Regions from separate parts of the Rhizobium sp. 01N447_2 genome, predicted to be linked through region 1. Evidence: predicted binding sites of a transcription regulator. Region 1 holds the regulator's gene; each other region holds the start of a gene.

Region 1 (8,657 bases):
CGACGATATAGACGATCGGCAGCTTCCAGAGAGCAGCCATGTTGAAGCTCTCGTAGACCTGGCCCTGGTTGGCAGCGCCGTCGCCGAAATAGGCGATGGAGACATTGTCATTGCCGCGGTAGCGGTTTGCGAAGGCAAGACCCGTTCCGAGCGAGACCTGGGCGCCGACGATGCCGTGACCGCCGTAGAAATGCTTCTCTTTCGAGAACATGTGCATCGAGCCGCCCTTGCCGTGGGAATAGCCGCTGCGGCGCCCGGTCAGTTCCGCCATGACGCCACGCGCTTCCATGCCGGTTGCCAGCATATGGCCGTGGTCGCGATAGGCGGTGATGACTTGGTCGCCTTCCTTCTGCGCCATCTGCATGCCGACGACGACAGCTTCCTGACCGATGTAGAGGTGACAGAAACCGCCGATGAAGCCCATGCCGTAAAGCTGACCGGCCTTCTCCTCGAAGCGGCGGATCAGCAGCATCTCGCGATAGGCCTTCAGCTCTTCATTGCGATCGAAGTCGGCTACTGGGCCTCCATTCGATGCTTTGGCTGCCGGTTTTGCTGCAGTTTTGCGGCTGGAAACGGTCGCGGTCTTTCGCGGCGCCATTCAACCCTCCCTATGGGTTTGTCGTTTCTTGGTGGCGCGTACCATAGGGAAGAAATATGACCACAGCAATGCCATAATTGCATGGCTCGTATTCGGCACTAAATTATTGATAAATCTACAGAAATAACAATTAACCAATTTCAAGTTAATTGGAATAGTGATTGAATACGACGATCTCGTCGGCGCGCGACATATTGAGCTGATAGCGCGCTTTTTCGTCCAGCATATCCTTGTCGAGCGAGCCATCACTCAGGAGCGCGACCTGATTTTCCAGATGTTCGCGCTTCGCCTTCAAGATCGCAAGCTCTTTGTCGCGCGCGACACGCTGATGCTCGAACGCCTCCGTCGCGCGCAGGCCGTAATCGCCATGAATGCAATGATAACCGAAATAGGAGAGGAAGGCGACCGTCATGGCCGGAATGACGAAGCGGCCGATCTTTCTCTTCTTATGATGCTTTGTCCACATACACGCATGCTCTTGAACGCATTACCAATTGGTTCAATCTAGCGCGCAGAGATTAACCGTTCGTTGACTCTAAAAACCGCGCAATAAAAAACCCGCGCCGGGAAGGCGCGGGTCAAGCCATTGGAAATCAGATCCGATCAGCCGCGAATGATCGAGCGGCCGGCATACTGGGCCTGCGGGCCGAGGCCTTCCTCGATGCGGATCAGCTGGTTGTACTTGGCAAGACGGTCGGAGCGCGACAGCGAGCCGGTCTTGATCTGGCCGCAGTTGGTGGCGACCGCGAGATCGGCGATGGTCGAATCTTCGGTCTCGCCGGAGCGGTGGGACATGACGGCAGTATAGGCCGCCTTGTGCGCCGTGTTGACGGCATCGAGCGTTTCCGTCAGCGAGCCGATCTGGTTGACCTTGACGAGGATCGAGTTGGCAACACCCATGCGGATGCCGTCGCGAAGACGGGCGGAGTTGGTGACGAAGAGATCGTCGCCGACGAGCTGGGTCTTCTTGCCGGCCAGGTCGGTCAGCGTCTTCCAGCCGTCCCAATCGTCTTCGGCCATGCCGTCCTCGATCGAGATGATCGGATACTTGGCGGCGAGCTCGGCCAGATATTCGGCCATGGCGCCCGGTTCCAGCGTGCGGCCTTCCCCTTCGAGAACGTATTTGCCGTCCTTGAAGAATTCCGTCGAGGCGCAATCGAGGCCGAGGTAGATGTCCTCGCCCGGCTTGTAGCCGGCTTTCTCGACCGACTTCATGATGAAGTCGAGAGCTTCCGGCGCGCTCTTCAGGCCCGGTGCGAAACCGCCTTCGTCGCCGACATTGGTGTTGTGGCCCTGTGCGGCAAGTTCCTTGCGCAGCGTATGGAAGACTTCCGAACCCATGCGCACGGCTTCGGCGATCGTATCGGCGCCGACCGGCAGGATCATGAACTCCTGGAAATCGATCGGGTTGTCGGCATGGGCGCCGCCGTTGATGATGTTCATCATCGGCACCGGCAGCAGGCTGGCGGAAGCGCCGCCGACATAACGGTAGAGCGGCAGGCCGGAAGCCTGGGCGGCAGCCTTGGCAACGGCGAGCGAGACGCCGAGGATGGCGTTGGCGCCGAGGCGCGACTTGTTCGGCGTGCCGTCCAGCTCGATCATGATGTTGTCGATCTGGATCTGGTTTTCGGCGTCAATGCCGCCGATCGCGTCGAAGATCTCGGTGTTGGCGGCGTCGACCGCCTTTTGGACGCCCTTGCCGAGGTAGCGCTTGCCGCCGTCGCGCAGTTCGACCGCCTCATGCGCGCCCGTCGAGGCGCCCGAGGGAACGGCCGCGCGGCCCATGCTGCCATCTTCGAGATAGACATCGACTTCGACGGTGGGGTTGCCACGGCTATCGAGAATCTCGCGGGCGATGATATCGGTGATTGCAGTCATGGGTTCTTCCTGCTCGGTGGGTGATAAGTCGGTTCGAAAACTGTCTTAGTCGAAGGCGTGCAAATTACAATGCTGCAATTTCCAGCCTTCGAACCGTGTTCGGATCTCGCCTATAGCACGATCATGTCAGGCTGTTGAACGTCAAGCCTTGGCGACCGCATCGAAGGCGAGCAGCTTTTCAAGCAGCCGCGGCATGTCCTTGAGATAGACCATGTTGGGGCCGTCGGAAGGTGCATTGTCGGGGTCCTGATGGGTTTCGATGAAGACCCCGGCGATACCGACAGCCACCGCTGCGCGCGCCAGCGTTTCCACGAATTCCCGCTGACCGCCGGAAGAATCGCCCTGCCCGCCCGGCTGCGCCACAGAATGGGTCGCATCGAAGATAACAGGGGCGCCCATCGCCGCCATGATCGGCAGCGAGCGCATGTCGGAGACCAGCGTATTGTAGCCGAAGGAGGCGCCGCGCTCACACAGCAGCACGTTCGGATTGCCGCTGGCATTGAGCTTCTTCAGGACGTTCTTCATATCCCAGGGAGCGAGAAACTGGCCCTTCTTGACATTGACGACGCGGCCGGTCTTGGCGGCGGCGATGAGAAGGTCGGTCTGGCGGCAAAGGAACGCCGGGATCTGCAGGACGTCGACGACCCTTGCCACCTCCGCGCATTGCTCTGCGGTATGAACGTCGGTCAGGACAGGAAAGCCGAATTCCTTTTTCAGGTCGGCAAAGACCTCCATGCCCTTTTCGATCCCGATACCGCGTTCAGCCGAGAGCGAGGTGCGGTTCGCCTTGTCGAAGGAGCTCTTGTAAACGAGGCCGATGCCGAGCTTGCCGCAAAGCTCTTTCAGCGTGCCGGCAACCATGAAGGCGTGATCGCGGCTCTCCATCTGGCAGGGGCCGGCAATCAGCGACAGGCGGCCGGTATTGGAAAAGCTGACCTGGCCTTGGTCCTCGCCGATCCTGACTTCGGAATTCGTATCAGTGCTCATCGTGTTTCCTCGAAGGCGAAGAGCGCGCCCTGCCCGGGCGCAGGCTTCACCACAATGCGATTGTTCTTGCGCGTGTATGTCACCCCGTTAGCAGCCAAATGCGCTTCTGTCACGGCAAGATCGGCGACGGCAAAGAGGATTGCCCTGCCGCGCAGGCCGCGATCGCCGGATGAGACGGCGATGTCAAAATAGGCTTCCAGCCCTTCCGGCGTCATCAGGCTGATTTTCGCGTTCGACGCTGCGATATTGACGCCAAAACTCGTTTTCTCGACTGCCGCTTGCGCCACGGCAAGGCCGACGAAGGCAGCAAAGGCAGCGGCGGCGGGTGCGCAAAGCGCTATCTCGGTTATGCCGATGACGCCATTGGCATGCGTCTCCAGCGCGCCGCGGTCGGCCGGTAGCGGATTGACGCGCTCGACGGTGAAGAGAAAGAGGTCAGGCGCGCGCAGGTCGCCGGCGAAAGCCAGTTTGAAGCCGGCAATCGTCTGCGCACCGTCCGGCATCGTCATCGGCCGGGTGAACTGCAGCACTTCGCCAGCGCTCGATCCGTCGCCGACGAAGTTCTGATGATCGAGGCTGGCATCCTCACTGCCGAAAGCCAGCCCCGAAAGCCCTTCCTCGCCGCAGCGGAAGYGGAAGGCACGGTTGCGGGCGGTGAAGACATTGCCTTGCCGCGCCGAAGCCTCGCTCTCCTCGGCGCTCGCAATCCCGAGCGGCTCCAGATAGGTCTTGTCGGCAAAAAAGACGCAGGCATTCTCCGTTCCGAAGGGATGGCGCGCATCGGCGGCAACGGTGAAGCCGAGCTTGCCGAGCCTTTCGCGCGCCACATCAATATTGACGACGGGCAGCACGACATGATCCAGCGGATGCGGTTTGCCGGAATGCGTGTTCATCATAATCCTCCTCAAAACGGCAAGAGATGTGCGACAGCGCCACCCTCAATGCAAGACTTGTGTCCCAATCCGGCGAATGAAAATAAAAATCTCGACGAGTTGGCGCGAAGTTTTACGGAAATTTAGCTACTTGCGGAACACATATGGAACATATAGTGTCTGTTCTGGATTTGTTTCAATCACGAGGTCACAACGTCGATGCTCACGCGCAAACAACAGGAGCTTCTCCTTTTCATTCACGAGCGCATGAAAGAATCCGGCGTTCCGCCGTCTTTCGACGAAATGAAGGATGCGCTGGACCTCGCCTCGAAGTCCGGGATTCACAGGCTGATCACGGCGCTCGAGGAACGTGGCTTCATTCGCCGCCTACCGAACCGCGCCCRTGCGCTTGAGGTCATCAAGCTTCCGGAGGCCTATAGCCCTAGTATCCAGCCCCGGCGCGGCTTTTCGCCGAGCGTCATCGAGGGCAGCCTCGGTAAGCCCCAGCCGGTCGCCGCCCCCGCTGCCGCAAAGCCCGTCGCCGACAACGGCAACTCGGTCTCCGTGCCGGTCATGGGCCGAATCGCTGCCGGTGTTCCGATCTCGGCGATCCAGAACAACACCCACGACATAGTCGTTCCGGCCGACATGCTCGGTTCCGGTGAACATTATGCGCTGGAGGTCAAGGGCGATTCGATGATCGACGCCGGCATCTTCGACGGTGACACGGTGATCATCCGCAACGGCAGCACCGCAAGTCCCGGTGACATCGTCGTGGCTCTCGTCGACGACGAGGAAGCAACACTCAAACGCTTCCGCCGCAAGGGCGCCTCGATCGCGCTCGAAGCCGCCAACCCGGCTTACGAGACCCGAATCTTCGGGCCGGACCGCGTCAAGGTGCAAGGCAAACTCGTCGGTCTCATTCGCCGCTATCACTGACACTGGGCGGGCCGGATTCGGCAAAACTGTTGCTGCGCCAGTCATAGGCGCGATGGCGCATCCATGGCCGCGACAGATCATCGAATGCGGCTGTGACGTCCAGGCCGGCATCGGCGAAGCGTAATTCGACGGAACCGGTCCTGCGCAGCGTCTCACCGGTGAAGAGCGTCGCACCTGAGCGGCAGCTGTTGAAGCGCAGGCGCACCGACGTCACGACGATATCGGCCGCATCGCAGGCCGGACCGAGATAGGCGGCATTGTCGATGACAGCAACCACGCGACCATTGCCAAGCCTTGATGTGCACCAGGCCTTCTTGACGCAAGAAAAGCGGTTTGCGTCAGCGCTCGTTGCAGCCGCCCGCATCGCCGACCTTGCTTCGTTCTGCTGATCGCGGGAAAGCCTGACGCGGCGGTCTTCTCCCTCCGGCGGGATAGCAGGCCCCTCCAGCATCTTCGGCGGGTGATGCGTCGGCAGGACCAGCGCTCTCTGCCACTGGTCGAAGATGAAATCCGGCGGTCTTTCGCGGTTGGAAGCCATGGCCGCCGTCTCGACGACCGCGACGAGACCACCATCCTCCGAAATTACCAGATCCGGCGGCCGGGGAACTGGCAGAAGCAACAGGATGAGTGTTGCGACCGCGATGATTGATGTGCCGATATGGCGCAGCCGGGTGCGGAGCAGCGTCAACAGCAGAAAGCCGGCGACGGCGACCGCGAAATACCAGGCGGGCAAGCGGCCGACGTCGATATTGCCCCCCCAGCCGGACACGGTCTTTGCGACCGCGATCACCAGATCGAGGCCGAATCCGACGACCTTCCAGGGCAAAACGTCCAGACCGAAAGGCATGAGCAGCATCGCCAGCAGGCCGGCCGGCATGATGATGAAGGAGATGATCGGCATCGTCGCGAGGTTTGCCGGCAGGCCGTAGGCGGTMAAGCGATGAAAATGCTCGATCGAAAACAGCGCGGTGGAAAACCCACCGATCAGCGAGGTCAGGAAGACGCCGCCGAAGAAGCCCGCAACCGTAACGATGGGCCGAAACACCGGCAGCTTCAGGAAGGCGTTTTCGCGGATGCCCCGGTCCTTCCACAGCTGATAACCCGATACCAACGCCAACGTCGCGGCAAAGGACATCTGGAAGCTCGGACCCAAGACCTCGGACGGTGAAATGGCGATGATGACAAGCGCGGAGAGCGCGACGTTGCGCAGGCTGATCGACGGCCGGTCGAAGAAGACCGCAATCAACATGATGGCCATCATGATGAAGGCGCGTTCGGCGGAGACCGCAAAGCCCGAGATCAGGAAATAGGCCGTGACGGCAAGCAGCGCGCCGGCGGCGGCGATCTTCTTGGTCGGATAGGCCTGGGCGACGCCGGGAAAGAGGCTGAGCAGCATCCGGAAACCGACGAAGAAGATGCCGGCCGACAGCGCCATGTTGAGGCCCGAGATGGCGATGATATGAGCCAGGCCGGACTGGCGCAGCGCCTCCGTCGTTTCATTCGAGATGGCACGCCGCTCGTCCGTCACGAGAGCAGCGGCGAAAGCGCCGGTGTCGCCGGGTAGGATCGACCTTATGCGGTCGCCAATGCCGCTGCGCAGCCGGTAGAGCCCTTCGAGCAGTGCTTCCCACGTCGATCTTGCGGCCTGCGGACCTGCCTGCAAGTCGACCTTCTCCGGCGCCCCGTAGAAGAAGCCGTTGGCGCCGATGCCATCGAAATAGGCACCGAAGGAGAAGTCGTTGAGCTCAGGAAGTGCCGGGCCTGCCGGCGGCGTCAGCCGCGCCCTGCCGGTGATGATATCACCGATTTCGAAAGGCGCCTCCGCGCCGCGGGCGATCGCGGTTATGCGTTCCGGCGGCCGCTTCACCTCCGGCGCCTCCGTGCCGGTGACGGCAAGAATATAGCGCCATCGGCCGCGACCGTCGCCTTCGCGCCGCTCGACACGGCCGGTCACCGTCGTCGTGACGGCGGAATCGAGGATCACGGTCGAAGCCCGCCGGCTCTCGAACTGCGCCGAAACCACGCCGCAGGCCACAAGTGCAAGCGCCAGCAGCGTTGCCCGCAACGCCGCCCGGCTGCGGCTGGCGATGAGAACCGCGACGGTCAGCACCAACAGGCAGAGCAGCGATGCAACGAGCGGAAAGTCCGATGCGGCCAGAAACCAGAAGGCTGCCCCGGCGCCGAGGAAGACCGGCGAGACCAGCAGCAGACGGCCATGGTCCGCCTCTTCGCCCAGCAAGCGCATGCCGATACGCAGCGATTGCGAGGCTGCCGCCGGCAGCCGGTACCGCAAGGGGCTCGTCGACTGCGTCCTTGCCGGCCGCGTCACCACAACAGGCGGAGAAAAACCGGCAGTGTCGGCAAGGCCGGCGCCTGCTTCCGGCCGCAATTCGACTGTCGTCAACTCCTGCATGTGCCGCCCAAGATCACCCGCCCAGGCAGCCAGAATGCAACCGCCAATCAAATCCGGCAAGAATAATCGATTGAAAAGCGAGGGAAAAGTGAAGGAGCCAAAAGAGCAGTCGAATCATCGGCTTCGATATGCGTATAGCTCATCGCTGCACTGCCTAAAAGATGATGCCGCAATGCACAAAATGCCGCCACGGTAACTTGGCATTAGCCTCGCGATCATATAGCTATCGATGAGGACGCTTAACCCCTATGGCGCTTTTATGGCGCCACCGCCATTTCGGAGGATCAGCATGACGGATCAAAGCGCTACAATAAAAATCGGTGACAAGTCTGTCGACCTTGCTGTCAAAAGCGGCACGATCGGCCCGAGCGTCATCGATATCGGTGCCCTCTACAAGAACACGGCTTCCTTCACCTACGATCCGGGTTTCACCTCGACTGCATCCTGTGAATCGAAGATCACCTACATCGACGGCGACGAAGGTGTCCTGTTGCATCGCGGCTATCCGATCGAGCAGCTCGCCGAGCATGGCGACTTCCTCGAGGTCTGCTACCTGCTGCTTTACGGCGAACTGCCGACCACCGTGCAGAAGAAGGATTTCGATTACCGCGTCACGCACCACACCATGGTGCACGAGCAGATGAGCCGCTTCTTCACCGGCTTCCGCCGCGATGCGCATCCGATGGCTGTCATGTGCGGCTGCGTCGGCGCGCTGTCGGCCTTCTATCACGACTCCACAGACATCACCGATCCGCACCAGCGCATGGTCGCCAGCCTGCGTATGATCGCCAAGATGCCGACACTTGCCGCAATGGCCTACAAGTACCATATCGGCCAGCCCTTCGTTTATCCGAAGAACGACCTCGACTACGCCTCGAACTTCCTGCGCATGTGCTTTGCCGTGCCTTGCGAGGAATATGTGGTCAATCCGGTGCTTGCCCGCGCCATGGACCGCATCTTCATCCTGCAT
Region 2 (3,772 bases), on a different contig from region 1:
CGGCCTCGATTTCGTCCATGATTGCAGCGAATTCATCGTCAACTGCGTTTTCGCTGACGAAAGCGGCGCGTATTGCTTCATACGCCGACAAAGTCTCGGGCTTTGCTTCGGTTTTTCTTTTCAGCGCGTCCCGCAAAAGCTCCTTGGCCTCGTCGGAAAGGCTGTTTCCGCTCCGCTGCGCCGATTCCGCAATGTCTCGCTTCATTGCTTCGGAAATGTTTCTGATCAGAAAGTCACCCATATGGCGCCTCCACTATGATATCAGTGATATCATAGTGCCTCGCCGGTGAATTTTCAACGTAGCGTCAGAGCGCCTTGGACTTCGCCGCCTTGGTGAATTTCTTGATCACCATCTCCCGCTTCAGCCGCGAGATGTAATCGATGAACAGCACGCCGTTCAGGTGGTCGATCTCGTGCTGCAGGCAGGTGGCGAGTAGTCCGTCGGCTTCCACGGTCTGTTCCTTGCCGTTGCGGTCGAGATATTTGACCGAGACAACGGCCGGGCGCTCGACCTCGGCATAATAATCCGGAATCGAAAGGCAGCCTTCCTCATAGACGGAGCGCTCGTCGGAGGATTTGACGATCTCCGGGTTGATGAAGACCTGCGGCTGTTTTTCCTCGCCCTCGCGCGAAATGTCGATGACGAGCATGCGGCGCGGCACGCCGATCTGGATGGCGGCAAGGCCGATGCCCGGCGCGTCGTACATGGTTTCCAGCATATCGTCGGCAAGACGCTGCAGGTCGGAGTCCACCCGCTCGATCGGCTTGGACAGCTGGCGGAGAACGGGATCGGGAAGAATGATGAGTGGCTTGATGGTCATGGCGTTCCCATAACCCATCTTTTCCGACTATGGAATTATCCGGCAGGCGGGGAATACGCTTTTTTGCATCGCCGCCTGGAATTTCGCCATATTCGCCTCAGGCCGCCCGGCGGGCAGCACTGGCGGAACGGCCCTCCGGCCGGGCCCGGAAGCGCCGCAGCAGCTCGATCAGGCTCTCCACCTCGTCCTTGAGGCGGCGGGTTTCCGCCGATGAGTGCTCGACCATGTCCGAATTCTGCTGGGTGATCACACCCATGTTGCGGACGGCGACGCTGACCTCGTTGACGCCGGTCGCCTGATCGCGGGCGGCGGCGGCGATATCGGCGACGAAACGGTTGATGATATCGATGCGGCTGATCATATCGTTCAGCGCCTCACCGGTGCTGGAGACGATGCCGACGCCCTGATTGACCTGGATCGAACTCTGAGAGATCAGGTTCTTGATCTCCTTGGCCGCTTCCGCGGTGCGCTGGGCGAGCTGGCGGACTTCCTGGGCGACAACGGCAAAACCCTTGCCGGCATCACCGGCGCGCGCCGCCTCGACACCAGCGTTCAGCGCCAGCAGGTTGGTCTGGAAGGCGATCTCGTCGATAACGCCGATGATCTTGGAGATCCCGGTCGAGGATTTCTCGATGCCGGCCATCGCCGAGACAGCGCTGGTGACGAGTTCGCCAGAGTTCTTCGCCTTCTCTTGCGTCTCGCGCACGGCGGCCGAAGCCTTCTCGGCATTGGCGGCCGTCTGGCCGACGCTGACGGACAGCTGCTGCAGGGCGGCCGAGCTCTCCTCGACGCCTGCCGCCTGCTGGGCGGTGCGCAGCGCCAGATCGTTGGTCGCATTGGATATAACGTCGGCGCCGCTCATGATATGGCCCGAGGTCTCGCGTACGGAGGCGAAGGACTGGCTTAGCGCCCTGACGGCGCGGTTGTAATCCTCGGCCATGTGCCTAAAATTGCCCGGTAGGTCGGACGGCAGGGTGGCTTCGAGATCGCCGTTCGACAGCGCTTCCAGACCGCGGCGCAGCTGCTCCAGCGCGATCGCCTGGTCGGATTCGGCCTGGGCGCGCTCTTCTTCCAGGGCGCGACGCTTGGCTTCGAGCGTCTCCAGATAGACCGAGATGGAATAATCCATGTCGAGCATGCCGGCCTTGATGACGGCCGACAGCTTCTCGGCCAATGCCTTGCCCTGCTGGCGCGCAAAGATCGACGGCCACTGCTTCTCCATGATGCCCTTGACGAGCTCGGACATGACGATGGCGTAACCGCCAATATACCAGCGCGGCTCCAGCCCGATGCGGGCGTGGGTGCGGCCGACTGCGGTCACGCCGTTGACATAGCTCTCGTCGAATGCGCCGCCGGCGAGATTGGCCCAATGATCCTGCTGGCGCTTCCTGGCATGGCCGACATGGTTCTTATCGGCGAAGAAGCCGGCGACAGCGGGGGTCTTGGCGATCTTGGCGTAGAATTTATCAAGGGCGCCGCCGATCAGCTCTGATATGACAGGGCGCAGATCCCGCATCGACTTGCGCGCCGCCTCATCCAGTTCGATGAAGTCGAGGCGCTGCCTGAGGGCATTGTCGGTCTGCTGGGCGGTCATGGAGATCTCTGTACTTGGCGCGCGGCGCGGGAAGGAATTTCTGCGCCGCAGGTTTTGGCCAATATGGTTGAGCAATCGTTAAATCGGACGGCGATTTCTTCTCCCCGAGCGCGGAAGAGCGATAGCGTGCGAGGATATTGCGGGTCGTCCATTCCGTTCACGTTTTGATCTATATATCGCCGTTTCTTCTGTTATGCTTGCCGCATGACCATCCATTCCGAATCGCTCGCCCTTTCCCTTGCCTCGATCAGCCCGGCCATGCTGGCGCTTGTCGGCGGCGTTCTCGCCGCCCTCGCCCTGCTGGTGATCGTGCTTCTGCTGCGCGGCGCCGGCCTTCGCCGCGAGCAGGCGGAGGAGGCAAGCTTTCGTGCTGAGGAAAACGAAGCGCGCATGGCCGAGCTTTTGAAGATCCAGGCGGAGATGCAGGGCCGCATCGCGGCGATAACCGAGGTCTTCGGCGCGCGACAGAGCGAACTCAACCAGACGATCAGCCAACGCCTCGATGGCATGTCGCAGCGCGTCAGCTCGACGATCACCGAGCAGACAAAATCGACGCATGAGAACCTGCAGCGGCTGCAGGAGCGGCTGGCGGTCATCGATGCCGCGCAGAATAATATCCAGACGCTCGCCAAGGATGTCGTCGGGCTGCAGGCCATTCTGTCCAACAAACAGACGCGCGGCGCCTTCGGCCAGTCCAGGATGGAAACGATCGTCGCCGACGGCCTGCCGATGGGCGCCTACGCCTTCCAGCAGACGCTCTCCAACGGTTCGCGGCCGGACTGCACGATTCGTATGCCGAACGGCGCGCCGCCGCTGGTGATCGACGCGAAATTTCCGCTCGAAGCCTGGAACGCGATCCGCGACGCCGGCAGCCCCGAGGCAGGCAAGATCGCCGGCCAGCAGTTCCGCCGCGACATGGAAATCCATATTCGAGACATTTCCGAGAAATATCTGATCCAGGGGGAAACCCAGGATACAGCCTTTCTCTTCGTGCCGTCCGAATCGATCTTCGCCGAGATCCACGAGCATTTCGAACCGGTGGTGCAGAAGGCGCATCGCGCGCGTATCGTCATCGTCTCGCCGTCGCTGCTGATGCTGTCGATCCAGGTCATCCAGGCCGTGCTCAAGGATCAGCGCATGCGGGCGCAGGCGCATCTGATCCAGGGCGAAGTGGCGATCCTGATGGACGATCTCAGCCGCCTCGATGAGCGGGTGCGCAAGCTGCAGGGCCATTTCGCCATGGCACAGAAGGATATCGACATGGTGGTCACGTCAGCCGACAAGCTCACCAGGCGCGGCGCCAGGATCGAAGCGCTGGAATTCGAGGCCGGCAGCGGCGATGCCAAGCCCGCCCGCG
Region 3 (4,775 bases), on a different contig from region 1:
GATGAGGCGGCGCACCTCGGCGCGATTGCCGACGCGGGCCTTGTTGGTGGCGAAACGCTCGTCGCCGGCGATGGCCTCCAGGCCGAGGATGCTGCAGAGGCGACGGAACTGGCCGTCGTTTCCAACTGCGAGGATGAGGTACCCGTCCGCCGTCGGCACGACCTCATAGGGCGAGATATTGGGGTGGGCATTGCCGAGGCGGGTCGGTGCCTCGCCGGAAACCAGGTAATTCATGTTCTGATTGGCGAGCACCGCCGATTGCACGTCGAGCAGGGCCATGTCGACCAACTGGCCTTGACCTGACTTCAATGCGTGGATCAGGGCGGCTTCGATCGCCGAGACGGCATAGATGCCGGTGAAGATATCGGCGATGGCGACGCCTGCCTTCATCGGCTGGCCGCCTGGTTCACCAGTGATCGACATGAAGCCGGACATGCCCTGGACGATATAATCGTAGCCGGCGAGGCTGGCATAAGGGCCGTCCTGGCCGAAGCCGGTGATCGAGCAATAGACGAGCTTCGGGTTCACCTTGCGCAGGCTGTCGTAATCGAGGCCGTATTTGACGAGGCCGCCGACTTTGAAATTCTCGATCACCACATCGGCGGTGGAGACGAGGCGGCGGACGAGATCCTGGCCTTCGGCGCTCTTCAGGTCGGCGGTGACGGAGCGTTTGCCGCGATTGGCGGCGTGATAATAGGCGGCCGAGAGATTTTCGCCATCGGCGCCCTCGACGAAGGGCGGCCCCCATTGGCGCGTATCGTCGCCGCCATCGGGATTTTCGACCTTGATCACGTCGGCGCCGAGATCGGCAAGCATCTGTCCCGCCCAGGGGCCGGCGAGCACGCGGGCAAGCTCGATCACCCGGATGCCGGCAAGCGGCGGCTCTTTGGTCACGGTCTCTGTCATGTTCCTCCCGGCAATATCTACGGCGCCAGCGTCACCTCAGATGTATCGGATACAGGCTTTGAAGCAAAGCGGCGCTCGCGCCAGAGGATGTAGAAGCCCGCTGCCACGATGATGGCAATGCCCAGCCATTTGACGGCATCCGGAAAGTCACCGAAGACCAGCCAGGCGAAGATCGTTGCCGAAACGATCTCCAAATATTGCAGCGGCGCCAGCGTCGAGGCCGGTGCTGCGCGATAGGCGTAGACGCCGAGGATGCCGGTGATTGCGGCCATGGCGCCGACGCCGGCGACATAGAACCAGGCGCGGCCTTCCGGCATGACGGGATCGAAGAGGTCGGAGCCGGTTCCCTGACCCAGGAAAAGCAGGACGGCACAGAAGAGCAAGCCCCAGATGCTCATCTGGAACTGCATCGACCAGGGGTCTTCCCTGTGCGAGAGGGCGCGAGTCATCAGCACGAAGATCGCGATGCAAAGAGCACTGACGACAGGTAGAAGCGCGATGTAGCCGACCTCTTCGAAACTCGGCTGGATGATCAGCATCGCCCCGAAGAAGCCGACGCCGCAGGCGGTATAGCGCCGCCAGCCGATCGTCTCCTTGAGGAAGATGCCGCCGAGGATCGTCACCATGATCGGCTCTACGAAGAAGATCGCGATCGCGTCGGCGACCGCCATATATTTCAGCGTGGTGACGAAGGAGATCATCGAGACGGTAATGATCCCGCCGCGGATGGCATGGAACAGGCTCTGGCGCCAGGAGAATTCGGCGAAGCTGCGCCGCCATATCACGATCGGCAGCATGCAGAGCGCTTGGACGACGAAGCGACCGGCGGTGATCTCGCCGGATGGCACGGTCGTGATTGCAAGCTTGGCGAAAATATCGATGAGCGGCGACACCATCACCGAGAGGAACATCAGCACAAGCCCCGTCATCACGTCGGAGGTGGATGATACGGGTCGGGTCGGGGTGCTGTTCACGATAAAATCCTTGTCACTCAGGATATTGGTCGCTCAGGATCTTGCGACCGCCCGTCGCACCAGTCGGCGAAGGCTGCGATCGCCGCATCCGCGCCGATCTCGTTCAGCGTTTCGTGTCGCACGTCCTGATATATCTGAGTGCTGATACGAGAGAAGCCCCGGCCTTTCAAATGGTTTGACAGCCAGAGCACCGCTTTTCCCCGCTCCGTCGCCGGGTCCTCTCCGCCGCCGACGAGATGGATCGGCAAGTCCCGCGGCAGCCGATCGAGATGGATCTTTTGCGGCGCGCGGAAGGTCAGCTCGAAGAGATCGAGCCAGAGAGAGACTGAGGCGTCGAAGCCGCAGAGCGGATCGGCGACATATTTGTCGACTTCATCAGGACGACGCGACAGCCAGTCGAACTCGGTGCGGCGGCCGGCAATGGATTTGCCCCAGGCGCCGAAGGTGAGCTTCGGCAGCAGGCCGCTTGGCACGTCGGAGCCCTTCAGCATGCGCTCGGCAAGCAGGATCGCCTGGGCGGCGCGGCCGGCAAGGCCGACGGCGAAATTCGAATTCCAGACGGCGACAGCATCGAAGTCGGCCGGAGCCGTGACGGCTGCATTGAGGGCGATGAGGCCGCCCATCGAATGGCCGAAGAGGGTCACCGGCAGACCGGGATGGCGGGAGACCGCGTGGCCGCGCATGGCGATGACGTCGCCGATCACCCTTTTGACCCCGCCGCGTCGGGCAAAGCGGCCGATCGGCGCATCGGGTGCCGTCGTCTCGCCGTGGCCGCGATGATCGTGGGCATAGACGTGATATCCGTGCACCGCCATCGCCTCGGCAAAGGAGCGGTATCGTTTCGAATGTTCGGCCAAGCCATGCGATATCAACAGGATGCCGCGTGCCGGGGTGAGGGCCTCGGCATGGTGATAGGCCAGCGACGCCCCTGGCACGGCGAGCCTTTGCGTTTCAGAAAACATGTGGGTCCTCCCGGCGGCAACAGACCAGATCGCCGGGTAATTGCAACATGGGCATTTGATTATCTGATAACAATTTGCAGCCTTGTTGCGATTCAGGGTTGCGGCCTTTTGATTTTGATGCTTATTTGTTCCTGTATTGTTCTTTTTAGGGGGTTGAAATGAGCAGCATGCAGTTGCGTACCTTGTCGTTCGCCGTGTCGATGGTTGTTGCCGGCGCCGCCGTGGCGCAGGAAGCTGGCGGGCGCACCCGCTTCATTCTGGCGGCGAGCTGGCAGCCGGCCTTTTGCCAGACGAACCAGAAGAAGGCCGAATGCGCAAGCCAGACCGGCGAGCGCCCTGACGCGACGAACTTCTCGTTGCATGGACTCTGGCCGATGCGGGAGGATTATTGCGGCGTAAGCGCCGAGCAGAAGGCCGCCGACAAGGATGGCGACTGGAACAAGCTGCCGGAAGTCACGCTTGCGGCCGAGACGAAGACTGCGCTGACAAAGGCGATGCCCGGCACGCAATCCGGTCTGGAACGGCATGAATGGGTGAAGCATGGCACCTGCACGAAGATGAGTGCCGACGACTATTTCGGCGTCGGCGTGCATCTCGTAAGCGCGCTCAACGCGTCGGCGGTGCGCGATCTTTTCGCTGCCAATATCGGCAAGCCGGTCAAGGCCGACGCGATCAAAGCGGCTTTCGACAAGAGCTTCGGGCCGGGTGCCGGCGATCGTGTCAAGATGAGCTGCCGGCGGGCCGGCAATGTCAGGATGATCAGCGAACTGACGATCGGGCTTTCGGAAGCCGCCGGGGCGGCATCGGCGAAAACTACCGGCCTTGCCGATCTGATCCAGGGCGCTGGAAAAACGTCGTTCGGCTGTGACGAGGGCGTCGTCGACGCTGCGGGCTTTTGACCGGAAATCCTGAGTAAACCGGGTTTGGCGTTGCCCGCAGGCGCTGTTTCGCCTACATAGCGGCACAATCGAAGTTTCCCGCCCGGAGRAGCGCAGCATGGCACGTCAGTTCATCTATCATATGTCCGGCCTCAACAAGGCCTATGGCAACAAGAAGATCCTGGAGAATATCCACCTTTCGTTCTACCCGGATGCCAAGATCGGTATCCTTGGTCCGAACGGCGCGGGTAAATCCACCGTACTGCGCATCATCGCAGGCCAGGACAAGGAGTATACCGGCGAAGCCTGGCTCGCCGAAGGTGCGACCGTCGGCTATCTGGAGCAGGAGCCGCATCTCGATCCCAACAAGACGGTGTTCGAGAACGTCATGGAAGGCGTTGCCTCGAAGACGGCCGTCCTCGATCGTTACAATGAATTGATGATGAACTATTCCGATGAGACGGCGGAAGAGGGCGCCAAGCTTCAGGACGTCATCGACAGCCAGAACCTCTGGGATCTGGAAAGCCAGGTCGAAATGGCGATGGAAGCGCTGCGCTGCCCGCCGCGCGACGCCGAAGTCACCAGCCTTTCGGGTGGTGAGCGTCGCCGTGTCGCGCTCTGCCGCCTGCTGCTTTCGCAGCCGGATCTGCTGCTGCTCGACGAACCGACCAACCACCTGGACGCCGAAACCATTGCCTGGCTCGAAAAGCATCTGCGCGACTATCCGGGCGCCGTGATGATGATTACCCACGATCGCTACTTCCTGGACAACGTCACCGGATGGATCCTCGAACTCGACCGCGGCCGTGGCATTCCTTACGAGGGCAACTATTCGGCCTACCTGCAGGCGAAAGCCAAGCGCATGCTGCAGGAAAGCCGCGAAGATGCATCGCGCCAGAAGGCGATCAGCCGCGAACAGGAATGGATCGCTTCCAGCCCGAAGGCCCGTCAGGCCAAGTCCAAGGCCCGTATCAAGTCCTACGAGCAGCTGGTGGATGCCGCCGAGAAGCAGCGTCCCGGCGACGCGCAGATCATCATCCCGGTCAGCGAGCGCC
Region 4 (11,920 bases), on a different contig from region 1:
AGCACCAGCGTTGCGACGAGCGGCAGGTCGAGGAAATAGAGGTTGCCGCTGCCGATGCCGTAATCGGACGGATTGACCATAGCGCTGACGGTGCTGGAGATCGCCTTGAGCTGCAGCGCAATATAAGGAATGGCGCCGATCAGCGAGATCAATGCGACGATCGTTGCGACCGTCGAGTTCTTGCCGTAGCGGGCGGCGACGAAATCGGCAACCGATGTGAGCTTCTCCGCCTTGGCGAGCTCGATGATACGGCGAAGCAGCGGCATGCCGAGCGTGAAGACCAGGATGGGGCCGATATAGATGCCGGCAAATTCCAGGCCCCGCTGCGCCGCAAGCCCGACGCTGCCGAAATAGGTCCAGGAGGTGCAGTAGATCGCAAGGCTCAGCGCATAGACCACCGGCCATCCGCCTTCCAGCGTGCCCGGGCCGCTTTGCCGGGTGCCCGGGCCGCGGTTCTTGCGGTCGCCATAGCTCGCCACGGCGAAAAGCAGGAGCAGATAGCCGAAGGCAGACGCGAATATGACCCAGCCTGGAAGCATTGACCCTCCGCCGGCGGAAAACCCGCCGGGACCTCCCGCAACATGGGTCAGCTTAAGTTATTTCGAGCACTTTGAGAATTCCCGCCGGTCTAGGCCTTAAGTCAAAGACCGCACGGGGTATCCCCAAATAATTACGATTGCCGATTGATTAATTGCAATGAAGATGTAGCTAATAAAAACAATTGTATCAGAGGGAGACGGATCCGATGCTCAATGAGTTCAAGGCCTTTATCGCCCGCGGCAATGTCATGGATCTTGCGGTCGGCGTTATCATCGGCGGCGCCTTCGGTGGCATCGTCAAATCTCTGGTGGATGACCTCATTATGCCGATCGTCGGCGCCATTTTCGGCGGCTTCGATTTTTCGAATTACTTCTTTCCACTGTCGTCGGCCGTCAACGCGCCGACGCTTGCCGCCGCCCGCGCCCAGGGAGCGGTCTTTGCCTATGGCAGTTTTCTCACCGTGCTCATCAACTTCCTCATTCTCGCCTGGATCATCTTCCTGATGGTCAAGGGCGTGAACACCATGCGTGCCCAGATCGAGCGCCAGGAAAAGGCGGCACCGGAAGAGCTGCCCCCGCCGCCGGCAGACGTTCAGCTGCTGACGGAAATCCGCGATCTTCTCGCCAAGCGCCCGACGGCTTGATCCCGTCCGCTGCGGCCGGGCTCAATCATCACGAAAATCGATAAGCCATCACTGGATGTCATGGGATTTGCCGGTACAAATCCGCTATGAAGGCGGAAACCGGAGATATGCATGTCGATCGTCAGCAGCCTTAGCCCGCGCGCAGTAGCGGCGCCCGAAAGCGGGATCGTCGAAGTCGTCAATTACGCCCGTGGCCGCGAGGGTCTGCTGCCGCTCTGGGTGGGCGAGGGCGATCTGGCGACGCCCGATTTCATCAGCCGGGCGGCGATGGACGCGCTTGCCGCCGGCGAGACCTTCTACACCTGGCAGCGCGGCATTCCGGAGCTTCGCCAGGCGCTGTCGGATTATTACACCAGACATTTCGGAATCCGGCTTCCGGTCGAGCATTTCTACGTCACCGGCTCCGGCATGCAGGCGATCCAGATCGCCGTGCAGGCGCTGACCTCGCCGGGTGACGAACTGGTTTACCTCTCGCCTTCCTGGCCGAACATCGCCGCCGCTCTCGAAATATCCGGTGCGCGCTCCGTTGGTGTCGAGCTGCAGTTCGAAGGTGGTAAATGGGCGGTCGATCTGAACCGCATCGAAACCGCGATCACCCCGAAGACCAAGGGCATCTTCATCAACACGCCGTCGAACCCGACCGGCTGGACCGCAACGAAGCAGGATCTTGGCGATATCCTGGCGCTCGCCCGCCGGCACGATCTCTGGATCATGGCGGATGAAATCTACGCCCGCTACTACTTTGCCGGCGGCCGCGCGCCCTCTTTCCTCAACGTGATGGAAGAGGGCGACAAGGTCATCTTCGTCAATTCCTTCTCGAAGAACTGGTCGATGACCGGCTGGCGCGTCGGCTGGATTGTAGCACCCCCTGAGATGGGCCAGGTGCTCGAAAACCTCATCCAGTATTCGACATCGGGCGTGGCGCAGTTCATGCAGAAGGGCGCCGTCGCAGCCCTTGATCACGGCGACGATTTCGTCGCTGCCAATATCGCCAAGGCGGCCCGCTCCCGCGATATCCTCTGCGATGCGCTTGTCGCCACCAACCGCGTCGAGACGCTGAAGCCGGACGGCGCGATCTACGCCTTCCTGAAGATCGACGGCGTCGCTGACAGCCGCAGGGCAGCGCTCGACATCGTCGACAAGACAGGCGTCGGCCTCGCTCCCGGAACGGCCTTCGGCCGAGGCGGCGAACTCTTCCTGCGCGCCTGCTTCCTGCGCGACCCCGCGCAGGTGGCGACCGCGGCCGGGCGTCTCTGCGATTATATCCTCAAGCTCTGAGAAGCGCTGGCCGCAAGAGATATCGTGGCGTCGGCCAAGTCGATTTTGTGCCGGAATCGCCGGATCGATAAAACTCTAGCAAAGCCCGAAATCGGCCTCTAACCACGACTCCAAACATACCCGTTCAAAGGCCTTCCAATGGCCGTTCGATAAGAAAATTGGAAAGAAAAACCGGCGCCTGATGCCCCTGCTTATAAAAACGAAAGCAGGGACGCGGGACATGGCGGTTTTGGTGACGGGCGGGGCCGGGTATATCGGCAGTCACATGGTGTGGGCGCTGCTCGATGCGGGCGAGGATGTGGTCGTGCTCGACCGTCTCTCCACGGGCTTTCGCTGGGCCGTGGCGCCGGCGGCGCGTTTCTATCTCGGCGACATTGCCGATCCCGACATATTGAAAAAGGTCTTCATCGAAAACGACATCGAGGCGATCATCCATTTCGCCGGCTCCGCCGTCGTTCCGGTCTCGGTCGCAGATCCGCTCTCCTATTACGACAACAATTCCGGCAAGACCCGGGCGCTGCTGAGCGCTTCGGTCAAGGCCGGTATCCGCAACTTCGTCTTCTCTTCGACGGCAGCCGTCTACGGTCAGCAAAAGACCGACCTGCCGGTGAAGGAGACGGCCCCTCTCAATCCGGAAAATCCTTACGGCCAGTCGAAGCTGATGACCGAATTCATGCTGCGCGATGCCGCCGCCGCCTATGATTTCAACTATGTCGCGCTTCGCTACTTCAACGTCGCCGGCGCCGACCCGCATCATCGCGCCGGCCAGTCGACTTCAGGCGCCACGCACCTCATCAAGGTCGCCTGCGAGGCAGCACTCGGCAGGCGCGACAGCGTCAATGTCTACGGCATCGATTATCCCACCCATGACGGCACCGGCGTTCGCGACTACATCCATGTCAGCGATCTCACGGATGCGCATCTGAAAGCGCTGCAGCACCTGCGCAGGGACAAGGGCTCGCTCGTTGCCAATTGCGGTTATGGCAGCGGCTATTCGGTGCTCGACGTGCTGAACATGGTCACCCGCCTGCACGGGCATTCCTTCAAGATCCACATGGCGCCGCGGCGCGCCGGCGATTCGGCAAGCGTCGTCGCCGATGCTTCGCTCGCCCGCCAGGTGCTCGACTGGAAGCCCAGATACGATTCGCTGGAAACCATCGTCCAGAGCTCGCTCGATTGGGAACTGTTCCTGTCGAACAAGAGCGTCGACGACCTGCATAGCATCCACCGGGCACTGGCCGCCGCTTCTTTCTAGAGCACGTCCAGCAAAAGTGCGCAGCGCTTCAGGCGCCTGATGCAATAGCCTGTTTATCATCCCCGCGGCTGCGGGGCCGCATGCCGTCACGTGAATAAGGAAAATCAACCTTTGTCTGGCTGGCTCTGGCCAACGGAAAAGAGACGATGAAGAACTTTCTGGCCTCATTGCAGCTGCAAAAAGACAATCCGACGCTTCTGCTGGCGCAGTTCCGGGCCCTGTCGTCGCAGATACCCATTCTCTATGTCCTGCTGATCATCAACGCCCTTGCAGTGGCGATCACCCACCTCAAATCCGCCCCCCTTTGGCTCTCGCTCTACATTCCTGTGACCTTGAGCGTCGTCTGTGTCTTCCGTCTCTGCTGGTGGGAGATCCGCGGCAAGGAAGATGTGACCGCCGAGCGGGCCTACAGGCTGATGAAGCTCACGATATCAGGGGCCGGTATCCTGACCGTCGCTTTCGGCGGCTGGGCGATTGCGCTTTACCAGTATGGCGATGCCTCCCAGCAGGGCCAGATCGCCTATTTCCTCGTTGTGACCGGCATTTCCTGCATCTTTTGCCTGATGCATCTGCCGATGGCGGCGGCGCTGACCACGGTCATCACCTTCTCGGCCATGGTCGCGACCTTCATGTTTTCGGGCAATCCCGTTTTCGTCGCGACGGCCGTCAGCGGTCTCTTCCTGATCCTGCCCTTCCTCCGGGTGATCAACAGCTATTTCCAGAATTTCGTCGGTCTCGTGCAATTGACCGAGGAACTGAAGCAGAAGCAGGCGGAAGCCGAGGAGCTGAACCTCGTCAACAGCCGCAACGCCCTGCATGACCAGCTGACCGGCCTTGCCAATCGCCGCAGCTTCTTTCTCTCGCTGGAAAAACGGCTGCAGAAGGATTCGTCTGCGCCGCCCGTCCTCGGCATTCTCGATCTCGATGGCTTCAAGCCGGTCAACGATGTCTTCGGCCATGCCGCCGGCGATCTCGTGCTCAAGGAGACGGCCCGCCGCTTCGTCGCGCTGGTCGGCGAAGAGGGCATCGTCTCCCGTCTCGGCGGTGATGAGTTCGGGATCATCTTTCCCTGCTCAATGACACGCCAGGCGATCGCCGATCTCGGCCAGGCGCTCTGTGCTGCCGTCCGCGACCCTTTCGAAATCCCCGACGGCTCGGTCCGCGTCTTCGGCTCCTGCGGCATAGTCTATCCCGATATCGGCGCATACACCGCCGAGGATCTCTACGAGAAAGCGGATTTCGCCCTCTACCAGGTCAAGAGCAAGCGCAGCAGCGGCGTCGAATTCTTCTCGGCCGACCACGAGAAGATTCTGACGCAGCGCCACCTGATCGAACTCGAACTGCAGGCGAACGATTTCGCCAAGGAATTGAAACTCGACTATCAGCCGATCGTCGAATTGAGGAGCGGCCGCGTCGTCGCTTACGAGGCGCTTGCCCGCTGGGACAGCGCCCGCTTCGGCCGCATCAGTCCGGACGCCTTCATTCCGGCTGCTGAGCGCACGGCCGTCATCGGCCGCATAACCCGCATCCTCTTCGCCAAGGCGCTCGAAGCGCTGGCGATCATTCCACGGCATCTCAGGCTGTCCTTCAATCTCTCGGCGCGCGATATCTGCGACCACGAAACCTCGATGGCGCTGCTGGCCATGATCACCCGCTCCGGCATCGATCCCAGGCGCATCGAATTCGAGATCACCGAGACGGCGCTGCTCTCCGATTTCGACACCGCCGACCAGGTGATATCAATGCTGCGCGCTGCCGGAATCTCGATCGCGCTTGATGATTTCGGCACCGGCTATTCGAGCCTCAGCCATATTCATCGTCTCGCCTTCGACAAGCTGAAGATCGACAAGTCCTTCGTGATGAATTTCGATCGTGACGCCCGTTGCATGAACATCACCCGCTCGGTCGCCAATCTCTGCCAGAATCTCGGCATCGCCTCCGTCGCCGAAGGCGTCGAAAGCGAAGAGATCGCCGAGGGATTGAAGGCGATGGGCGTACGTCTGGCGCAGGGCTATCATTTCTCGCGGCCGCTGCCGCTGGAACTTGCCATCGACTACGCCGCCCGGTGCGAAGCTGCAGCCTCCGCCCGCAATTCGCTGTCTGCCTGAGCCGACCTTAAATCGACTGGAGCGATCCGTCATCGTCGTCTATTCATGGTCGTAATAGATGAGGTGAACATGCAGGACAACGAACGGCAAGACGAAGTCATCATTGAACGGCGGGGTACCGCAGGCATCATCCGGCTCAACCGGCCGCGAGCACTGAACAGCCTGACGTTGCCGATGATCCGCACGATCACCGCGGCCCTTCACGACTTTGCCGGTGATCCCGAGGTGGCAAGCGTCGTGATGGTGGGGGAGGGCGAACGCGGCTTCTGCGCCGGCGGCGATATCCGCGCCCTGCATGAGAGCGCCCGCGCCGGCGATGGCCTGGCGGCAAGCTTCTGGCGCGAGGAATTCCGCCTCAACCATCTGATTGCCGCCTATCCCAAACCCTATGTCGCGCTGATGGACGGCATCACCATGGGCGGCGGCGTCGGCCTGTCGTCGCACGGCCGCCACCGCATCGTCACCGAGCGCACGCGGCTGGCCATGCCCGAAACCGGCATCGGCTATGTCCCGGATGTCGGCGCCACCTGGCTGCTGCCACGTGCGCCGGGTGAGGCCGGAACATGGCTCGGTCTCACAGGGCTCGATATTGGTGCGGCCGATGCGATCCACGCTGGGCTTGCCGACCGTCAGATCGCGTCGTCGCGGCTCGGCGAGGTGATCGATGCTCTCTCGGGCCTGCCGCGCGGCAGTTCATCCGGCGATGTCGATGCCGTGCTGCAGGCGCTTTCGGAGCCTCAGGGAGAAGGCCGGCTCAAGCAGAACGCGGCGATGGTCGATCGCGCATTTCGGTTCGACAGCGTCGAGGAGATCCTGGCAGCACTCGCCGAGGAGGAGGGCGAATTCGCCGTCGAGACGCGCCGGGTGCTGCTGACGCGTTCACCGACCAGCCTGAAGCTCGCTTTGCGGCTGCTGAGAGCCGGCCGCCGCAGCGCCTCGCTTGCCGAATGCCTCGGCCGTGAACTCGGCGCCTGTCTGCAGATGCTTGATAATCCCGATTTCTTCGAGGGCATCCGCGCTGCCGTCATCGACAAGGACCGCAACCCGAAATGGTCGCCGGCGTCAGTCGAGGCTGTGGAGTCCGCAAGGGTCGAGCATTTCCTGAAACCGGCCGAGCCGCCGCTTTCACTCTGAACTCTATCCAGTTATCGCCACATGCCGCGCATGCGGGCGCCGACATCGATGCGCACCTGTCGCGCCTGCGCTTGAGCGGCCTCCGATTTCCCCTGCGGCCAGCTGCAGGCTTCGAAGAACTGCAGCAGGGTCGCGGGAATGAAGCGGCTGCGTGAGGCATAGACATGCCGGTCGCCCTGTGAGTTCTGCCCATAGGTGAAGAAGCGTTGCGGCACGACGAGGTCGAGACCATCCCTGGCGCGCGTCATCGCGACATAGAGCAGCCGGCGTTCCTCCTCGATTTCGGCGGTGGTGCCGACAGCGAGATCGTTCGGGATGCAGCCGTCGACGACGTTCAGCATGAACACCTTCGTCCATTCCTGGCCCTTGGCGGAATGGATGGTGGAAAGGATGAGATAGTCCTCGTCGAGAAGCGGCACGCCCGCCTGGTCGCTGGTCGCATCCGGCGGATCGAGGGTGAGTTCGGTCAGAAAGCGCTCGCGCGAGGCGTAACCGCTGCCGATCTGCTCGAGCTGCAGCAGATCGGCCTGCCGCGTCGTTGCGTCCTCATGAAGCCGTTCCAGATGCGGCGCGTACCATTGCCGCGCCAGGCCGATTTCCGCCGGCCAGCCGGCCTTGCCCGACTTCAACTCCTGCAGCATGGCAACGAAATCAGTCCAGTCCTCGCCGGAGCGCGGCGGCGCCGGCATGGCGGCAAGAGCAGAGATCGGGCTGGCATCCTCGGCCATCAGGTCGAGCGCCTTTTGCGCCGTGGACGGCCCGACACCCGGCAGGATCTGCATCAGCCGGAAGCCCGCCACCCGGTCGCGCGGGTTCTGCGCGAAGCGAAGGACGGCCAGCATGTCCTTCACATGCGCGCTGTCGAGAAACTTCAGCCCGCCGAACTTGACGAAGGGAATATTGCGCCGGGTCAGCTCGACCTCCAGCGGCCCGCTGTGATGCGAGGTGCGGAAGAGCACGGCTTGCTGCTTGAGCGTGAGGCCTTCCTCGCGGTTATCGAGCACCATGTCGGTGATATACCGCGCCTGCTCGGCCTCGTCGCGCACCGTGACCAGGCGCGGCCGCTCGGATGATTGCCGCTCGGTCCAGAGGTTCTTGGTGAAGCGCTCCGAGGCGAGATCGATGACGGCGTTGGCGGCGGCGAGGATCGGCTGCGTCGAGCGGTAGTTGCGGTCGAGCGTGACGATATTGGCGGCCGGGCTGAAGGCGGCGGGAAAATCGAGAATATTGCGTATTGTCGCGGCACGGAAGGAATAGATCGATTGCGCGTCGTCGCCGACGACGGTCAGCCCCTGGCCCTGGGGCTTCAGCGCCAGCAGGATCGAGGCCTGCAGCCGGTTGGTGTCCTGATATTCGTCGACCAGCACATGGTCGAAGCGGCTGCCGATATCCTCGGCAATGACAGTCTCGCCGACCATCTGCGCCCAGTAGAGCAGCAGATCGTCGTAATCGAGCACATTCTGGCTCTGCTTGGCCTCGACATAGCTGGCGAAAAGTTCGCGCAGCTGTTTCTCCCACGTCGCGCACCAGGGAAAGACGTCGCGCAGCACGAGGTCGAGCGCGGTTTCCGAATTCACCGCCCTGGAATAGATGGCAAGGCAGGTGCCCTTTGTGGGAAAACGGCTTTCCGTCTTCGAGAAGCCGAGGTCGTGCCGGATCAGGTTCATCAGATCGGCGCTGTCTTCGCGGTCGTGGATGGTAAACCCTGGATCGAGACCGATCTGCTCCGCATAATCGCGCAACAGCCGCGCGCCGATGCCGTGGAAGGTGCCGGACCAGGAAAGCGCATCCGCCATGACGCCGGCATTCGCACCAAGCACATCGCGGCAGATGCGCTCGACACGCCTCGCCATCTCGGCGGCGGCCCGGCGCGAAAAGGTCATCAGCAGGATGCGGCGGGGATCGGCGCCTTTGACGATGAGATGGGCGACCCGATGCGCCAAGGTGTTCGTCTTGCCGGAGCCGGCGCCGGCAATGACCAGCAGCGGCCCGGCAATATGGCTGCCGTCGATGAGCGTGCCGTGCTCGACGGCCATGCGCTGCTGCGGATTGAGCTTTTCGAGATACATCCAGCCGTCCGGTCGGGCTCCCGCAGAATCACTGGGGAAAGATTAGATGTTCCTTGAATGTTCGCGATTGCCGTCCCTGTCAAGCGATCTGGCGCGCGAGCAACACCTCAGTCGGGGAAATCCGGACCGATCTCGCGCCGAACCAGCTTCAGGCTGCGGTCGGGCTGAAGAATATAGGTTTCCTCCACGCGCTGTCCCGCCCCGTTGTAGAACTGGTTGTAGACGGCGCTGCCGACCGGCGACTTGGTGAGCTTCGTTCGCGGCTGGCCGCCATAGGTAATGCTGCCGGGAATGGGTTCCAGCGCCTGCGTATCGGCCGCGGAGCAGCCGGCAAGCATTGCCCCGGCAAACAAGGCAGGCAAAAGCGCTTTCATCGTCATCATCCCTCTCAGACTGCCGCCAGATATGGAAGCCGCGGCGCCTTTCGCCAAGGGGTGCCCATGCCACCGCGCAAGTATCGCTGTCGAACAGGCTCTTCTTTTCCGGGGGACGCAACGAAATGCGTCGCAGCGGCGTTAACAGACATCAACCAACATCAGGAAACGTTCACGGTGCTCGGCTTTCCAGCATTCACGGGGCATGGCGAGCCCGGCCGGCAGGGCCACAGCGATGCCGCGACGCGCGCATCGGTGGAGAGCGCCCTTCATGCCGCCGCCGATGTCGAATCCGGCGAAATCACCGTCAGCATATCGGGCTCCTATGTCATCCTGGAGGGTTTCGTGCGCCGGCGGGGCGATGTCGAGCGGGCGATCGAGATCGCCGAGGGCGTCGTCGGCCGAGGCTATGTGCGTGGTCGCCTGCTGCGACGCTAATGTATGTCGCCTAAAAGTGTGCAGCGGTTTTAGGACAACGACATGCATCAAATAAAAGTCCGGTGCCGGGCTCGCGCGCATGTCTTTGCGATGCATGAAGGGAACCAAAATGCTCTCTCGCGTGTTGAAAGGCCGGACCTAAACGCTGGAGACTCTCATGCAGCTGCTTCCTCGCCTCTGGGCAACGACCTTGATAGTGGGTTGCGGTGTCTTTGCCGGCTCCGCGCATGCCTCGCTGGAAACCGGCACGAATTATTCCGCTTTGCCGAAGGACCAGATCGCCCTCAACGAATATACCGGGACCGTCGCCTGCACGCCGGCAGAGCCTCAGTATTTGCCGTCCTTCATCCGCGCATCGGATGGCACCATCATCGGTGTCGGTTATATCGAAGTGGAGAGTGAGGGCGGCGCGGACTGCTGAGGCGTCCGCTTTGCTCGGACGAGGCTCGCCTGCGTTTCCGCAGAGGTGACGAGCCTCTAACCATCATCATGATGGCTGGTCGTCTTCTATGGATGCACCTGTACCAGGCGCAACGCCTTTGCACCGAAACCCGGACGCACTTGTTGCAGGGTTAAGCTAAAATAAAAGCATTGTCCCGTTCCGGCACGCTTGCGCGCCCAGAAGGCGAAAATCGCCCGAAATTCCTTGCCGAACTGCTAATGCAGCTTCAGCTTCGCCTCTTCGGCTGCCGCCAGGAACTCGGCTCTTGCTTCTTCCACGCTCTTGCGCCCGTCGAGCGCCGCCCGGCAGGTACTGCGAGCCTTGATGTAACGAAGCCCGCGCATACTCGGCCAGAGATCCGCCAGACACTTCAGCGCATCGAACGGACCATTGACCGTTCGCGCATCGGCATCTTCGAAACCAACCTTGACCGGGCTGTTCCATCTTTCAGTTGCCATCGACGCTCCTCCACGATTTTCGACAGAAACGAAGCGCCTCTCATTCCTCCGGGGAGACGCCGCCATGATCGCCATTCTAGCGTGATTTTCACGGTCAACAATGGTGAATCGTTGGTTGCTGATGAGGCGAAATGTCAGATTGCGGGTGAGGTTGCGTGCGCACGCACGCCAAGAGGAATTTTTATCGGTCGCAAATAAGTTGTATAGCGCCGGCGCGCTGCCATCGCTACCATGTTCGGCAGGCTGAGGGCTCGACATGCGGTTAGATCGACAATTGATCCAGGCTGCTTTTCTCTGTGGAGCGCTGGCAATGCCGGCCCTCGCCGGCGGCACGGCGCCGTCTGCTGAAGACGCTTTCTTCGCGCGTCTCTCCATCGAGGCCATCCCAAGACTGCAGCGGGAATATTTACGGGCGACCCTGCCTCGGCACGGTGAAGGGACGGCGATCGACCTCACTTCCCGTTTCATGTCGGAGAATGCGCCTCGTTGGTATATCGAAGGCATTGATGATGGAGTGTCCCCGCGACCCCACGCGCCGATTCCAGGCGAAGAAATGGTGGTAACCGGAGAACTGTTCGAACTGTGGCAGTTATCCCCGTTCATACCTTATCATCTCGAAGTAAGCGAGCTTCCCGATTGCGCTGCGTGGCTATCCGGTTCATGCGGATGGCTGCCCCTCACCCTAACCCTCTCCCCGTAAAAACGGGGCGAGGGGACGTGCCCTGCGAGAGGTGAGCGGGTGACGGAGAGGTTGCGGCATATCCCCTTCGCCCCGTTTACGGGGAGAGCGACTGTCTTGTTTGTCAAGCGGTTTGCCATGGTCGTCCGTCCCTGATGATGGCGTTGAGGATGGTGAGTAGCTTGCGCATGGTTGCGACGGTGGCGACGATCTTGGGCTTGCCGGCCGCGACCAGCCTGTCGCGGAAGGCCTTGAGGTCGGGGTTGTATCGGCTGGCGACGAGGGCGGCCATGAATAGGACGGCGCGTACCTTGCCGCGGCCGCCGCCGATGAAGCTCTTGCCTTTCCATTTTCCCGACTGCCGCGTCCATGGGGCAAGACCAGCCAGCGAGGCGATCTGGCGCCGGTCGAGGCTGCCGAGCTCGGGCAGTTCGGCCAGCAGCGTGCGCGCTGTCGTCGCTCCGACACCCGGCACCGAGGTCAACAGCGCCTCGCGCACCCG

The links. Region 1 encodes LexA, which represses DNA repair genes until DNA is damaged. Its sites were predicted from a motif close to TGTTCNNNNTGTGTTCNG; they were not measured.
Region 2: AC1ECN_RS02150 (DNA recombination protein RmuC) is a predicted target of LexA. The motif match lies at 2,570-2,587, and genes of this name have one in related genera.
Region 3: AC1ECN_RS08640 (ribonuclease T2 family protein) is a predicted target of LexA. The motif match lies at 2,969-2,986, and genes of this name have one in related genera.
Region 4: AC1ECN_RS29180 (ATP-dependent helicase) is a predicted target of LexA. The motif match lies at 9,075-9,092, and genes of this name have one in related genera.

What each region holds. Positions count from the first base shown of each region.
Region 1 is NZ_JBFTQY010000107.1:625-9,281, forward strand. It holds gene pdhA (pyruvate dehydrogenase (acetyl-transferring) E1 component subunit alpha) at 1-598, opposite strand, end outside; gene AC1ECN_RS35920 (FtsB family cell division protein) at 744-1,064, opposite strand; gene eno (phosphopyruvate hydratase) at 1,202-2,476, opposite strand; gene kdsA (3-deoxy-8-phosphooctulonate synthase) at 2,618-3,463, opposite strand; gene AC1ECN_RS35935 (VOC family protein) at 3,460-4,356, opposite strand; gene lexA (transcriptional repressor LexA) at 4,555-5,274, shown strand; gene AC1ECN_RS35945 (ComEC/Rec2 family competence protein) at 5,255-7,687, opposite strand; gene gltA (citrate synthase) at 7,977-8,657, shown strand, end outside.
Region 2 is NZ_JBFTQY010000002.1:165,896-169,667, reverse strand. It holds gene AC1ECN_RS02165 (plasmid stabilization protein) at 1-241, opposite strand, end outside; gene def (peptide deformylase) at 306-821, opposite strand; gene AC1ECN_RS02155 (globin-coupled sensor protein) at 919-2,415, opposite strand; gene AC1ECN_RS02150 (DNA recombination protein RmuC) at 2,620-3,772, shown strand, end outside.
Region 3 is NZ_JBFTQY010000011.1:928-5,702, reverse strand. It holds gene caiB (succinate--glutarate CoA-transferase) at 1-906, opposite strand, end outside; gene AC1ECN_RS08650 (DMT family transporter) at 924-1,880, opposite strand; gene AC1ECN_RS08645 (alpha/beta fold hydrolase) at 1,898-2,842, opposite strand; gene AC1ECN_RS08640 (ribonuclease T2 family protein) at 3,001-3,741, shown strand; gene ettA (energy-dependent translational throttle protein EttA) at 3,839-4,775, shown strand, end outside.
Region 4 is NZ_JBFTQY010000060.1:109-12,028, reverse strand. It holds gene AC1ECN_RS29210 (PAS domain-containing hybrid sensor histidine kinase/response regulator) at 1-539, opposite strand, end outside; gene mscL (large conductance mechanosensitive channel protein MscL) at 746-1,183, shown strand; gene AC1ECN_RS29200 (pyridoxal phosphate-dependent aminotransferase) at 1,295-2,461, shown strand; gene galE (UDP-glucose 4-epimerase GalE) at 2,682-3,716, shown strand; gene AC1ECN_RS29190 (putative bifunctional diguanylate cyclase/phosphodiesterase) at 3,863-5,824, shown strand; gene AC1ECN_RS29185 (enoyl-CoA hydratase/isomerase family protein) at 5,894-6,958, shown strand; gene AC1ECN_RS29180 (ATP-dependent helicase) at 6,970-9,027, opposite strand; gene AC1ECN_RS29175 (hypothetical protein) at 9,135-9,401, opposite strand; gene AC1ECN_RS29170 (BON domain-containing protein) at 9,579-9,839, shown strand; gene AC1ECN_RS29165 (hypothetical protein) at 9,997-10,260, shown strand; gene AC1ECN_RS29160 (DUF982 domain-containing protein) at 10,497-10,739, opposite strand; gene AC1ECN_RS29155 (hypothetical protein) at 11,050-11,439, shown strand; partial or broken gene AC1ECN_RS29150 (transposase) at 11,543-11,920, opposite strand, start outside.